Regions from separate parts of the Acidocella aluminiidurans genome, predicted to be linked through region 2. Evidence: predicted binding sites of a transcription regulator. Region 2 holds the regulator's gene; the other holds the start of a gene.
The links. The regulator LexA, encoded in region 2, represses DNA repair genes until DNA is damaged. The targets are predictions, from matches to a motif close to TGTTCTANNTANGTTC.
Positions count from the first base shown of each region.

Region 1: the regulator LexA is predicted to act here: its motif matches at 3,267-3,282, upstream of uvrA (excinuclease ABC subunit UvrA).

Region 1 covers NZ_AP031589.1:3,647,105-3,654,801, reverse strand. Annotated here, with positions in the region: gene ACZ46S_RS17965 (C40 family peptidase) at 1-378, opposite strand, end outside; gene uvrA (excinuclease ABC subunit UvrA) at 383-3,253, opposite strand; partial or broken gene ssb (single-stranded DNA-binding protein) at 3,378-3,895, shown strand; gene ACZ46S_RS17950 (lipocalin family protein) at 4,594-5,154, shown strand; gene ACZ46S_RS17945 (hypothetical protein) at 5,177-5,662, shown strand; gene ACZ46S_RS17940 (purine-cytosine permease family protein) at 5,695-7,077, opposite strand; gene argE (acetylornithine deacetylase) at 7,406-7,697, shown strand, end outside.
Region 2 covers NZ_AP031589.1:3,300,601-3,308,297, reverse strand. Annotated here, with positions in the region: gene pncA (bifunctional nicotinamidase/pyrazinamidase) at 1-310, shown strand, start outside; gene ACZ46S_RS16285 (cold-shock protein) at 370-1,014, opposite strand; gene ACZ46S_RS16280 (DEAD/DEAH box helicase) at 1,253-2,992, shown strand; gene lexA (transcriptional repressor LexA) at 3,053-3,760, opposite strand; gene ACZ46S_RS16270 (molybdopterin molybdotransferase MoeA) at 3,845-5,044, opposite strand; gene moaC (cyclic pyranopterin monophosphate synthase MoaC) at 5,041-5,511, opposite strand; gene trpC (indole-3-glycerol phosphate synthase TrpC) at 5,508-6,311, opposite strand; gene trpD (anthranilate phosphoribosyltransferase) at 6,308-7,327, opposite strand; gene ACZ46S_RS16250 (anthranilate synthase component II) at 7,324-7,697, opposite strand, start outside.

The sequences.
Region 1 (7,697 bases), 350 kb from region 2:
GTCATATTGCGCGCCCAGCCGGGCCTGAGCATGGGCGAGGACGATGTCCGCATCCGCTTCGGTCAGGCTGATCGGCCGGCAGATGCGCAGATGGTAAGGTGCCAGCTCCGCCAGCGCAAAGCGCCGCACACCCTGCAGCACATCCGCCTCGATGCACATGCCCCCGCCCGCATACAGCACCGCATGCGACCAGCTGGACTGGGTGAGATATTTGATCGCCGCGCTGATGCGCAGATTGCCTTCGACCAGGATCACATCCGCCTTGCGCAGCAGCGCCTGCAACGCGACCATATCCACCGGCAAGGCCGGGGCGGCCTCGACCTCCTGGGTCAGGAAGGTCGCCAGCCAGCCTCCGACGATGCGGCGGAGCCGGTTCACCGCGTCACGCCTTCTTGCGCGTCTTCGCCGGCTTGGCCGGCGCCAGCAAGGGGGCGAGGAAGCGGCCCGTATAGCTGCCTGCACTCGCGGCGATATCCTCCGGCGTGCCGGTGGCGATGACGCGCCCGCCGCCCGAGCCCCCCTCCGGCCCGATATCGATGATATGATCGGCGGTTTTGATCACTTCGAGATTATGCTCGATGACGATGATGGTGTTGCCGGCATCCACCAGCGCATGCAGCACTTCCAAGAGCTTGCGGATATCCTCGAAATGCAGCCCGGTCGTCGGCTCATCGAGAATATAGAGCGTGCGTCCGGTGGCGCGGCGCGCCAGCTCCTTGGCCAGCTTGATGCGCTGCGCCTCGCCGCCTGAAAGCGTGGTCGCCTGCTGACCGAGCTTGATATAGCCGAGCCCGACACGGGCCAGAATCGAGAGCCGGTCATGGATCTTCGGCACCGCGGAGAAGAACGTCAGCGCCTCGTCCACGGACATATCCAGCACATCGGCGATGGATTTGCCGCGGAACTTCACCTCCAGCGTCTCGCGGTTATAGCGCTTGCCCTTGCAGGTGTCGCAGGTGACGAACACGTCCGGCAGGAAATGCATCTCGATCTTCAGCACGCCGTCGCCCTGGCAGGCCTCGCAGCGCCCGCCTTTGACGTTGAAGGAGAACCGCCCCGGCTTGTAACCCCGCGCGCGCGCCTCCGGCATCTCGGCGAACCAGTCGCGGATCGGCGCGAACAGATCCGTATAGGTGGCGGGGTTGGAGCGCGGGGTGCGGCCGATCGGCGACTGGTCGATATCGATGATCTTATCTAGCTGCTCCATGCCCTCGATCTTCTCGAAGGGCGCCGGCACCTCGCCCGAGCCCATCAGCCGGCGCGAGAGCGCCTTGTAGAGCGTGTCGATCACCAGCGTCGATTTGCCGCCACCTGAGACGCCGGTCACACAGGTGAACAGCCCCAGCGGGAAGGTCGCGGTGACATCCTTCAGATTATTGCCGCGCGCGCCGACGAGCTTGATGGTGCGGTTCTTCTGCACCGGCCGGCGTTGCGGCACCGGGATCGAGCGCCGGCCGGAGAGATAATCCCCGGTGACGGATTTCGGGTTGGCCGCCACCTCGGCCGGCGTGCCCTGCGCCACCACATGCCCGCCCTTCACCCCGGCTTCCGGCCCCATATCCACCAGATGGTCGGCGGCGCGGATCGCGTCTTCATCATGCTCCACCACCAGCACGGTATTGCCCAGGCGCTTGAGCCGCTCCAGCGTGCCCAACAGCCGCTCATTATCGCGCTGGTGCAGGCCGATGGAGGGCTCATCCAGCACATAGAGCACACCGGTCAGCCCGGAGCCGATCTGCGAGGCCAGGCGGATGCGCTGGCTCTCCCCGCCCGACAGCGTCGCGGAAGAGCGCGCCAGGGTGAGATAATTCAACCCGACATCGAGCAGGAATTGCAGCCTCTCCTCGATCTCCTTGAGGATGCGCCGGGCGATTTCCAGGCGCTGCGGGGTGAGGGTGGCGGCGACGCTGGCAAACCAGTCTCGCGCCTTGTCGATGGACAGCTCCGCCACCTCGGCCAGGTTTTTCTCCGCCACCTTCACCGCCAGCGCCTCGGGGCGCAGCCTTGCGCCGTTGCAGGCCGCACAGGGACGCTCGGCATGGTAGCGGGAAAGCTCCTCGCGCACCCAGGCGGAATCGGTTTCCTTGTAGCGCCGGTCGAGATTTTTGATGATCCCCTCGAACGGCTTCACGACATTATAGGCGCGCGCGCTGTCCTTGTAGGTGAATTTGATCTCCTCCTTGCCGGAGCCGAACAGGAACACCTCGCGCACATCTTCGGGCACATCCTCCCAGGCGGTGCCCAGCTTCACCCCGTAATGCTTGGCGATGGCGGCGATGGTCTGGTCGTAATAAGGCGATTGCGCGTTGGCCCAGGGGGCGATGGCATTGTCATCCAGCGCCCGGCGCTCATCGGGCACCACCAGATGCGGGTCGAAATAGATCTCATGCCCCAGCCCATCGCATTCCGGACAGGCGCCATGGGGGGAATTGAAGGAGAACAGCCGCGGCTCGATCTCCTCGATGGTGAAGCCGGAAACCGGACAGGCAAAGCGCGAGGAAAACACCGTGCGCTCCTGGGTGTCGTGATTTTCGGCATAGACGATGCCATCCGCCAACCCCAGAGCCGTCTCGAAACTATCCGCCAGGCGCTGCTCCAGCCCGGATTTGACCACCAGCCGGTCGACGACGATCTCGATATCGTGCTTCAGCGTCTTCTTCAGCGCCGGGGCCTCGGCGATTTCATACACGGTGCCGTCGATCTTGGCCCGGGTGAAGCCCTTGCGCTGATATTCCGCCAGCTCCTTTTTATATTCGCCCTTGCGCCCCCTTATCACCGGCGCCAGCAGCAATAGCCGCGTGCCTTCGGGCATCGCCATCACCCTATCCACCATCTGGCTCACCGTCTGCGCCTCGATCGGCAGGCCGGTCGCCGGCGAATAGGGCACCCCGGCCCGCGCCCAAAGCAGACGCATATAATCATGGATCTCCGTCACGGTGCCGACGGTGGAGCGGGGGTTCTTCGAGGTGGTCTTCTGCTCAATGGAGATCGCCGGGGAGAGCCCCTCGATGCTGTCCACATCCGGCTTGCCCATCAGCTCCAGGAACTGCCGCGCATAGGCCGAGAGGCTCTCCACATAGCGCCGCTGCCCCTCGGCATAGATGGTATCGAAGGCCAGCGAGGATTTGCCCGAGCCGGAGAGCCCGGTGATCACGGTCAGCTGCTCGCGCGGAATCTGGATGTCGATATTTTTCAGATTATGTTCGCGCGCGCCGCGAACGCTAATGAAGCCGGCACCCTTCTGCTCCGCCATGATCGATCCTGGATGTTCGTGATACGTTCTTGTAAGATAGGGTCTCGCCGCGTATAAAGCAACGCTGGCCACCGCGTGGCGGATGCGCTATCCTGAAAGACAATTTTGAGTTGTAGAGGGCGACATGGCTGGTAGTGTGAACAAGGTGATTCTGGTGGGCAATCTCGGGCGCGACCCGGAGATCCGCAACACCCAGTCCGGCATGAAGGTCGTCAATTTGGCCGTCGCCACCTCCGAGAGCTGGAACGACAAGGCCAGCGGCGAGCGCAAGGAGCTGACCGAGTGGCACCGCGTGGTCATCATGAATGACCGGCTGGCCGATGTGGCGGAGAAATATCTGAAAAAGGGCTCCAAGCTCTATCTGGAAGGCAAGCTGCAGACCCGCAAATGGACCGACCAGTCCGGCCAGGAGCGCTATACCACCGAGATCATGATCGGCCGCTTCAACGGCGAGCTGGTGCTGCTGGACCGCGCCGGCGGGGGAGCGGGCGGCGGTATGGGCATGGGGGCGGCATGGGCGGTGGCGACGAGTACGCGCCGCGCACAGCCTCGGCCCCCGCCGCGAAATCCCCCGCCCGCGCCGTCGGTGGCTGGGATACGCGGCCGAGCAATGGCGATCTGGACGACGAAATCCCGTTCTAACCCCGCCTGATCTCGGCGGCTTACCGCAAACCGCGCCCTCGGGCGCGGTTTTTTGCGTCTAAAAATCCCGCCGCAGGCCGTTTTTTCGTTACGAATAAATCATAAAAACACTAACTTTTCCCTCATTTGAAAAGCGAGATCATTATAGCTATCATAACGTTCACGCGATGCGCGAAACACAAAACAACCCAAGCGTGCCATGACATCGCGACCAAATCCGGATGGGCGCTTTTTAAACAAAACCAAAAATCCCGTCCGATTCAAAATCTTTAGCGACATTCTATGTTTCTGTCGAAAACATTAAAAGTTTTCCACCTCTGGTTTTCAACCCGTTTCAGCAATTCATTTACTTGAAGTTGATTCACAATCATTACCATCGATACATACAACGATAGCCATACAAACAATTTTTCACTAAACGTTCGCGTTGGGCATCAGATAAAATTGAAGCACACACTCCGCCTCTTTGCGTCATGGCTGGCCGCCTTGGCCGGCATATTGAGCGTTACCAACCGAAGCGACGATACCGGTCCACCTCGTCAACCTCTCTCTGAACGCCGAGACCAGAATCACCCCGAACGCCCTCCTCGCGGCCTACAGCGTGAATATCAGCTTCAACAGCCCCAGGCTCAACAGCACCAGGTGATCCGCCGCGCCAAAGCCCGCGTAGACAGGCTTTGACCCGGAAGGACCGATCCATGCGCGGATGGCTGCTCATTCCCTTGCTGCTGCTGATCTCAGGCTGTGCCGGAACACCCGCGCCCGTCATCGCGCCGCAACCGCAAAAGCCGGTTGAGATGTCGCGGCTGTTTACCGGCACCTGGTACGAAATCGGCCGCATCCCAATGAAACTGACCGATGGCTGCGTCGCCGGCACCACGCGCTATTTCGCCAACGCCCAGGGCCAGCTGATGGAGCGCGATGCCTGCCGCATGCACACGCCGGCGGGCAGGGAAAAATCCTTCCAGGGCAGCGTCGCGATTCTGGCCCCCGGCGCCAACAACAAATTTCTCGTGCGCTACCGGCTCTGGCATCTGTTCACCATCCCCTATACCTACTGGATCCTCGATCACGCCGCCGATTATAGCTGGTTCATCGTCGCCAACCCGCAAATGACGCTGCTCTCCGTCTTCACCCGCACACCCGATCCCGCCCCGGCGCTGGTGGAACAGCTGACGGCGCGTGTCCGTGCGCTCGGCTATCAGGGCAAGCTGGAATATCCCGCCCGCTTCCCGCCGACCGACCAACCGGCTAAATGACGCGGATAACGGGAGAGATTCCATGCGGCTCTGGGCCCTCGCCTTCATTCTCTGTGGTATCGCTCACGCCGCCTTGGCCGATGAGGCCAGACTGTGCCAGGCGCGGCAAGGCCAGTACCTGACCGGCACCATCGCGCATGGCCCGTTCTTCGTCCGCGCCCGGGACTATCGCGACGGGGTGGCGCTTTCCCACAGCAAGATCCTGCTGCGCGGCGATGATGGCCAGATCTACGATATTCGCGCGGATAACGTCTTCGCGGCCGGCTACGATGCGGCCCCCGACACGGTTCCGGCGCCGCTTTCAGCGCTGCATCCCGGCATGCGGCTGGCGCTGTGCGGCAAACTCTACAGCCTGCGCAACGGACGAATGGGAATGGATTGGGTGCATACCAATTGCGGCGACACCCCACGCCCCAGCGCCCCGGACGGGTTTCTGAAACAGCTCGGCCCGGACGCAACGCCCGGGCCGAACCTTGAAAATGCCCGCGAATATTGCCGGCTTTGGTAAAGCCGGCAATATTCTGAGTCTGATCTTCGCGTCTATACAGCCGGCACGAGACTGGCCGCGCTCTTGCGCGCCATCACATAATAGACCGGGCTGATCACGCAGAGCCCGACGATCCAGGAGAGATCCACCCCGTCCAGCGCCTTCGCCACCGGGCCGGTATAGAGATCGTTCGAGACAAACGGCAGCTGAATGAGAATCCCCAATATATAGCAGAAGATCGCCGATTTATTGAAGCGCCCGTAGATGCCGCCCGCGGCGGTGAAAAACGCCCCGACATCGTAATCCCCATGCCGCACCAGATAGAAATCCACCAGATTGATCGCCGTCCAGGGCACCAGCACATAGAGCAGCAACAGGATGAAGTTGGTGTAGTTGGTCAGGAAGGCCCCCGCCGCGAACAAGGCGATGGCCAAGCCAACCAACGTGATCGCGATCGCGGTGATGGTGCGCGCCGCCGCCCCCGGCTTCCAGCCCGGTGCGAATGTATGCACCAGCGTGATGGTGGAGAGCACGCCGCAATAGAGGTTCATCGCATTGGTGCCGGCGAAGCCGATGGAAAAAATGATCACAACCGGCACCGCGACCGCCCCGGTAAAGCTGGTGAGCCCCGCGACCGGATCGCCATTCGCCGCAACCAGCCCCAGCATCGCGCCCAAAATCATCGGGAAGATCGAGCCAAGCGTGCAGCCCCAGTAGGAGGCCCAGAACGCGTCCTTCGCACCCGTATCATGCGGCATATAGCGGCTGTAATCCGAAACATAGGGCGCGTAGGCAATCTGCCAGAGCGCGCCGACCGAGACCATGCTGCAGAATCCGGCCAGGTTGAAATGGTTCATCGCCATGAAATTGCCGGGCAGGCCATGCACCAGCACGATCCAGGCGAAGCTGACCAGCAGCGCCAGACCGGATGCCCATGTGATCACCCGCGCGTAGGCGTGAATGAGGTCGTGCCCGAAAATCGTTGCGATGACGCTGATCACCGCGATCAGCACGATCAGCCAGCGTTGGTCGATCCCCGCCGCGATCGTGTGCAAGGATTGTCCCGCGAGCACGATATTGGAGGCCAGAAAGCCGACATACATGACGATGACGATGGCCACCACCAGCACCGCGCCGATGGTCCCGAACTGCCCGCGCGTCTGCACCATCTGCGGCACGCCAAGCCGCGCGCCCTGCGCCGAATGCAGCGCCATGAAAATCGCGCCGACCAGATTGCCGATGATGATCGAAAGGCAGGAGCTGACGAAATCCAGCTTGAACACGGCCGATGCCAGTGAGCCGGTGATGATCGTCAGCATCATGATGTTCGAGCCGAACCAGATGGTGAACAGATCCCGCCAGGTGCCGTGGCGCTGATCGAGAGGGATTTGGTAGATCGTATGTTGCTCGACTTTGCCAGGAGCTTCCGTGGCCATGTTGCTGTCCTTAGGGCTGGGGGTGGTACGCCGCGGCGGCGCGGAGATCAGGCCGAAATCGCATCGCGCCACGCCGGCAAATATTGCCGGAGGTCGCGGCGCAAGCAGCTTGCGGGCGAGACGTAATGGTCACGCGGTGCACTCCATTATTTAATCTTAGCCACAGCTTACACTAATCGAGCGGGCTTCCGCATTGAATTAACCGAACCAAGAGCCTTCCTTTTTCTGTGCATCAGGATGTTTTTTGGGCATTCCCAGGCCGACTAAGCCCGCCACGCAGGCAGACCCCAGACTTCACCTCTCCCTCTCCCCACGCTAGGAGTAGGGCATGACCCGCACCACCGCGCATCTTGCCAGCCTCACCGCCTTCCCCAGCATCAGCGCCGATCCGAACGAGGACCTCATCCGCTGGAGCGCCGGGATTGTCACCGCGGCTGGTGGACGAATTCATGTTCTTGCAGGTGCAAAGCCAGGAAAACTTAATATGCTGGCGAGCTTCGGGCCACAGACCGGCGCCGGCATCGTGCTGTCCGGCCATAGCGATGTCGTACCCGTGGCCGGCCAGGACTGGCACACCGACCCGTTCGCGCTGACCGCGAAGGACGGCAAACTGCTCGGCC
Region 2 (7,697 bases):
TCGAAAGGGCAGCCATTCTTCAATCGACAGCTATTCGGGCTTTCTGGAAGCGGATCGCGCCACACCCACCGGCCTTGCCGGCTACCTGCGGGAGCGGAGCATCACACACTTATATATATGTGGCTTGGCCTTCGATTTCTGCGTGCGTTGGACGGCCGAGGACGCAGCCCAGGCAGGCTTCGAGGTTTGCGTTGTTGAGGATGCGTGCCGGGCGATAGATTTACAAGGCTCGAGCGCGAAGGCCCGCGCGGCCATGCAAACGGCAGGCGTCAAGCTGGCCAAGAGCCAAGACATCTTGCAGCCACACTAATCGCCCCTCAAAACGTAAAAAACCCCGCAGAAGCGGGGTTTTTCACGGAAATTCGCCGGTTAGTCGACGATGATTGCGGAAACTTCCGGCCCTTTGGAGCCTTGCACCACACTCATCTTAACCGCCTGGCCCTCTTGCAGCGGCGAAAGGCCGGCTGCCTCAAGCGCTGTGGCATGGACAAACACGTCCTTACCGCCAGCTTCCGGGCTGATGAAGCCGAAGCCCTTGGTGGCATTGTACCATTTCACAATACCAGCCATCTCAACAGCGGGACCGGAGGCCTGCTGACGGGGTGGACGCGGCGCGCGGGGACGGTCAAAGCCGCCACCACCGAAGCCGCCCGGGGCACGCGGCGGCGGGGCCTCACCCTCGGTCACGGAAATAACCTGATTGACCTGACGGCCCTTCTGCCCCTGCCCCACACGGATCTGCAGCACAGAACCAGGGGTAACGGACTGGAAACCGGCACTCTGAAGCGAGTTGGCATGAAGAAACACGTCGCCGGACCCATCTGCCATCTCGACGAAACCAAACCCCTTTTCAGCATTATACCACTTCACAGTGGCCTTTGCTTCAGGGGCAGATGATTGCGCCCCAAACCCCGAGAAAGACGGCGGGAATGAAGGAGCGTTACCATAAAAATTATCGTCGTCGAAACCACGGCGGCGGCTCTGCCGCTGGCGGTCATTCTTCGGGGGTCGCACTATAAAAACTGTCCTCTAAAAGACTTTCGGGGCACCGGGCTCTAGCCAAGCAACAGCAGCATAGGCCACGCTGTGGCGGCCTTCAATCCCGAAATGCTGCTCCATCGCAAGCAATTCAGCTAAAATAGCTGCCATTTTTACGATTCTCGACCCAAGTGCGCATGAATATGCGCCGCTGCACGGCTGCACGGCTAATCCACCGCTTGTTGCCTGGCGCCCTAGCCCCTATGAGCCGCTCATGCCCTTCCCCGACACCAATCCCAGCCTCGCAAAAGCTCTCGCTCAGCGCGGCTATGCCGACCCTACCTCCGTACAAAGCGCAGTCCTCACGCCGGAAGCTGACGGGCGGGACTTGCTTGTATCCGCTCAAACTGGCTCCGGGAAGACCGTCGCATTCGGCCTTGCTTTAGCGGGTGGTATCCTCGGCGAGGCCGCGTCGATGCCAGCCACGCATGCGCCTCTGGTGCTTGTAATCGCCCCCACCCGTGAGCTTGCGCTGCAGGTTCACGCCGAATTGACCTGGCTTTACGAATTCACTGGCGCGCGGATCCTGTCCTGCGTCGGCGGCATGGACGCACGACGCGAGGCGCGCCTCTTGGCCGGCGGATGCCATTTCGTGGTTGGCACGCCCGGCCGCCTGAAAGACCATATCGAACGCGGCAATCTGCGCCTCGACGAGCTGGAAGCCGTCGTGCTCGACGAGGCCGACGAAATGCTCGATCTCGGGTTCCGGGAAGAACTCGAATTCATTCTCAGCACGGCGCCGGCCTCTCGCCGCACCTTGCTGTTTTCAGCCACAATCGCGCGCGACATCGCCGCACTTGCCCGAACCTATCAGCAAAATGCGCTGCGTATCGACACCGTCGCCGCCAACCAGCCTCATGCCGATATCGAATACCGGGCCGTCCGCGTTGCCGGCCACGAACTCGAAGCGGCCCTCGTCAATATACTAAGAGCGCAGGATAGCCGGGCGCTGGTTTTCTGCGCCACCCGGGATACTGTGCGCACGCTTCACGCCAACCTCGTCGCACGGGGTTTCACTGCGGCCGCCTTGTCGGGAGAACTATCCCAGGCTGAGCGTAACGCCGCCTTGTCAGCGCTGCGTGACGGGCGCGCACAGGTCTGTATCGCAACCGATGTCGCCGCGCGTGGGTTGGATTTGCCGGATCTCGACCTGGTCATTCACGCGGACCTTCCCACCAATAAGGCAACGTTCCTGCATCGTTCCGGCCGTACCGGGCGCGCAGGGCGCAAGGGGGTTTCCGTCCTGCTCGTCCCGCCTGCGCGGCGGCGCCGGGCGGAATTGCTCTTGCGGGAGGCAAATGCCCAGGCTGTCTGGGTTGACCCGCCGACGCCGGAGGACATCCGTGCAAAGGATGAGATACGCCTCCTGAACAATCCGCAGCTGCAAGAAACACCCGGCGAAATCGAGCTTGAGCTCGGCCAGAAGCTTCTGGCCCGGAGTTCACCGGAAATCATCGCTGCGGCTTTCGTGAAACTGGCCCAGGCCCATCTGCCACGCGCGGCGAACGTTACGATCCTGCCGCCCGAAGCCCAGCGCCCCGCCCGCGCGCCGCATACCGGCAAGGCATCCCATGGCCCGGTGAGCGAGGGCACTTGGTTTCGCGTGGCCCTTGGCCGCAAACAAAATGCCGATCCGCGCTGGCTGGTGCCGCTGATCTGCAAGGCGGGGGGCGTCAGTAAACAAGAGATCGGTGCCATTCGCATTTTTGAGCGCGAGACCAAGTTCGAAATTGCGGCCCATGCCGCGAGCGCCTTTGCCAATGCGGCGAACGCCCAGACCGAGGCGCGGATCGAGCCCGCCGCCCCGCCGAGCAGCCCCTCACGCGCTCGCACGCAGTTTTCCGAACGCGGCGATTTCAAGACGAAAGCGGCTCCGAAGCCATATGCGCCAAAACCTGGCGGCAAGCTCAGCGAGCAACAGCGCCGGCGGCAGAATAAAGCGTCTCGCCATTGATTGCAGCTGATCCGGCCTCGAAAGGGATCGGATCAGCCAATCAGGCTCTGCGGCACACGCTTAATATTGCCGCATCAGCGCGATCAGGCGACCTTGAACACGGACACGTTCAGCCGGGAAAATTCTCGTTTCATACCGGATATTGGCTGGCTCCAGCGCAATGGACTGCCCTTTCCGGCGCAGACGCTTCAGCGTCACCTCGTGATCATCGACCAACGCGACGATAATCTGCCCGTTTTCAGCCGTATCGCCGCGCCGGATGATCACTGTATCACCGTCCAGAATTCCCGCTTCGATCATCGAATCGCCTTCGACGGTCAATGCGAAATGCTCCCCGGCGCCAAGCATGGAGAGCGGGATTTCGATCGTCTCTTCATTATCGCGCAAGGCTTCGATCGGCAGGCCTGCGGCGATTTTACCGTAAAGCGGCAGAGAAATCGCGGAAGGTTCAAAACTCTCCAGCTCATCTTGCTGCGACAGCCCGCGAGTTCCAAAATGTCCTTGAATCACGTTGGGCGCAAAACCATGCGCCTGCGCCTTGCTCGGCGTTATATCCTGCGGCAGCCGCACCACTTCCAGGGCTCTCGCCCTGTGCTTGTGGCGGCGCAGGAACCCACGTTCTTCCAGGGCGGAAATCAACCGATGGATTCCGGATTTTGAACGGAGATCCAAAGCCTCCTTCATTTCCTCGAAGCTGGGGCTGCATCCGGTCTCGCGCAGATGCCGGTCGATGAATAACAGCAATTCATGCTGTTTCGGCGTCAGCATTGAACATCTCCGAATTTTAAAGCTTCTGGAACAAAGCAACAACAAGGTGATGTTCTAGTTTAGTTCTCGTTTTCGCGTCAAGCGTTACGAATGATCCAAGCGCAGGATCTCCACGTAATGATCCAGCTGGGCGGCCGGTGAAAACGGCACACGGCGGATCAGCGCGTTGGACCGCGCCAAGGCACGCAGCATTCCTGAATCCTGTACCGGCAGCGGTGTTACCCGCATTTCGCCGTCCGCGGTCTTAGCGATCACCGCCCGAACATAGTCTTCCCGCATATCATTGGCCCGCATCGGCGCCGCCAATCGCATGCTTTCAAAGCGCGGCGGTTCAGCGGGCAAACCACACAGCGCCTCGATGGCGGCGCGTAAAAACAACACCGCGCAGACATAAGCGGACACGGGGTTGCCGGGCAGCCCCAACACAGGCAACTCACCGAGTCTGCCAAATATCAGGGGCTTGCCGGGGCGCATCGCGATTTTCCAGAAATCCAGCGCAAAACCGTGCTGGGACAGCCCTTGCCTAACCAGATCATAGGCACCGACACTCGCCCCACCTGTGGTCAGCAACAGATCGGCTCCTTTGGCAGCTAACGCCGCCTGCGCAACCTCGCCAACAGCATCACGCGCAATCGGCAAAACCAGCGGCTCGCCGCCATGGGCTGCAACGAAGGCGCTCAGCATCAGGGCGTTGGAGTTGGCGATCCCCCCGGCGGGAAGCGGCTCACCCGGCAGGGCAATTTCGTCCCCGGTGCAGAGGATCGCGATGCGCGGGCGCCGGTGAACAGCCAGCCAGGGATGCCCCGCCGCGGCAGCCAGTCCGATATCCCGCACAGACAGCCGCGCCGCCGCCGGCAAGACCTCGTCACCGGCTTGTATATCCTGGCCCTTACGGCGGATGTGGAGCCCAACGCGCACGCTTGCTGCAGGCTCCACCAAATCCGCCGCGACGGAGGCGTTCTCCTGGATCAAAACGGTATCCGCACCGTTGGGGATCGTGCTTCCGGTAAAGATCCGAACCGCCTCCCCCGGTCCAACCTCACCCGCGAACGGGTGCCCAGCCGGCGCTTCACCGGTCAGCCGGAGCGGCTTGCCAAGCTCAGTGTCAGCAGCACGCACTGCATACCCGTCCATGGCCGAAACATCACCAGGCGGCACAGTCAGCCGGGAGATGACCGGGCGCGCCAGCACGCGTTCATAGGCCTGTGCCAGCCCGACCATTTCAACGGCCACGGGCTTTAAATCGGCGACAATCCGGGCGCGCGCCTCCTCGACACTGATCATGGTGCCGAAAAATCTCCGCTCTTGCCGCCAGTCTTTCGCGTCAGCCGAATCGCCTCGATCCGCATCGTCTTATCCGCGGCCTTGACCATGTCATAGATGGTCAAAGCCGCAAGACTGACGGCGGTCAGGGCTTCCATTTCAATGCCGGTGCGTGCCGTTGTCCGGGCCGTGGCGACGATCTCGACCGAATCCTGCTCCAGGATTAGGTCAATGCTGATTGCATCGAGTGGCAGCGGATGGCAGAGCGGGATCAGCTCTCCGGTTTTCTTTGCCGCCATAATCCCGGCGATTCGCGCCGCCGCGAGGACATCGCCTTTTTCAGCCTGATTGTCGCGGATCAAGCTGACGGTCTCGGGCCGCATCACCACCCGCCCCTTGGCCTGCGCCTCGCGAAGCGTCACGGCCTTGGCCGAGACATCCACCATGCGCGCCGAGCCGTCAGCGCCGATATGGGTGAGCTGGCTCAATGGCCTAGAAGCGCGTGCACGGCTGCCTCCAGGTCGTCCTGGCGCATCAGTGATTCTCCGACGAGGAACCCCTGCACACAGACTTTCCGCAGCCTTTCGACATCCTGGTTGGTCTTGATGCCAGACTCGGAGATCATGAATTTATTCGGCGGGCAGAGGCTCGAAAGCTGCTCGGTTGTCGCAATATCCGTCACCATGGTCTTCAGATTGCGGTTATTGATACCGATCAAGGGCGTCTGCAGCAGAAGCGCGCGCTCCATCTCTTCCTCATTATGGACTTCCGCCAGAACATCCATATCCAGAGCCCGGGCGAGCCCTTCCAGATCGCGGGCCTGATCGTCCTCAAGCGCCGCCATGATCAGCAGAATGCAATCCGCCCCCATGACCCGGCTCTCATAGACCTGCCATTCATCCAGCATGAAATCCTTGCGAATGACGGGCAGGGAAACAGCCGCGCGGGCCGCCTCCAGATGCGCGGTCTGGCCTTGGAAGTATTTTTCGTCGGTCAGAACGGAAAGGCAGGTCGCGCCGGCCGCCGCGTAGGCCCGCGCCAGCGAGGCGGGCTCGAAATCCGGGCGGATCAAACCGCCCGAGGGCGAGGCCTTCTTGATCTCCGCGATCAGTCCGGCCTGGTCCTGCGCGGCCTTATCCATCAAAGCCCGGCCGAAGCCACGCGTCTTGTCGGCGTCCCTGACCTCGGCCTTCAACTCATCAAGCGGCCTGCGCCCCTGGCGCTCGGCAACTTCAGCGCGTTTATCCGCGCAGATTTTCGCCAGCACATCGTCGATTACAATATTCATGCCTGCTCTCCGGAGACCCGCTTCAACCGTTCCAGAACAGCCAAAGCGTCACCTCGATCTATCGCCTGCGCCGCCAGCTCGACCCCTTGGGGCAGTGTTTCCACCCGGCCCGCCACAATCAGCGCGGCAGCGCTATTCAACAACACCGTGTCACGATACGCGCCTGCTTGGCCCCGCAACAAAGCCAGTAAAGCCGCCGCATTATAGGCCGCGTCTCCGCCTTTCAAGGCAGAGGCCGGTGCTGCGGCAAGGCCCGCATCCGCGGCCGTTACCCCGAATTCCCTGATCTCATTGGCCTTCAGCGAGACCACCTGATTCACATCGTCGAGCACGAGTTCATCCATGCCGGCGCCATGCACGATCCAGGCGGCTTCCGTGCCAAGATCACGTAGCGTTTCCGCTACCGGGCGCAACCAAAACGGGTCATACACCCCCATCAACTGGCGCCGCACGCCGGCCGGATTGGCCATCGGGCCGGTCAGGTTGAACAAGGTTCGGGTGCCAAGCTCCACCCGAACCGGGGCAGCGTGCCGCAGCGCGGGGTGATGGCGCGGCGCGAACAGAAAGACGCACCCAACCTCGCGCAGCACCGCCGATAACCGGTCAATGGGCGGCTCGATCGCAACACCAAGCGCCATCAACACATCCGCGGCGCCTGAGCGCGAGGACAACGCCTTATTGCCGTGCTTGGCGACAGGCACATCGCACGCCGCCAGGACAAATGTCGTCGCGGTGGAAATATTGAGGCTGGCGGCGCCGTCCCCGCCTGTGCCGCAAACATCCATGGCATCCGCCGGCGCTTCGATCGTGGCCATACGCTTTCGCATCGCCGTGACCGCGCCGGTCAGCTCCGCTACCGTTTCGCCGCGTGCACGCATGGCCATCAGCATCCCGCCGATCTGGGCGGGCGTGGCCTGCCCATCCATGACCACGCCGAATGCCTCTTCGGCCTCAGACACGGTCAAGCTTTCGCCCTTACCGAGGCGCGCCAGCACCGGTTTCAGCGAACTATTCACGCAGCAACCGGAACCTTCACCCCTGCGAGATGCAGGAAGTTGCGCAGAATATCATGCCCGTTCGAGGTCGCGATACTCTCCGGATGAAACTGCACGCCATAAATCGGCAGCTCCGCGTGGCGCAATCCCATGATAATGCCGTCTTCAGTGCGGGCCGTGGGCACCAGCACGCTGGGCAAGGTCGCCTGCTGTACGATCAGCGAATGATAACGGGTCGCGGTGAAGGGATTCGGCAAGCCTTCGAAAATGTCGGTATTATCGTGGAAGACAGGGCTGGTTTTCCCATGCACGGGCTGTGGTGCGCGCACCACCTGCCCCCCAAAGGCCTGACCGATCGCCTGGTGGCCCAAACACACACCGAACAAAGGCA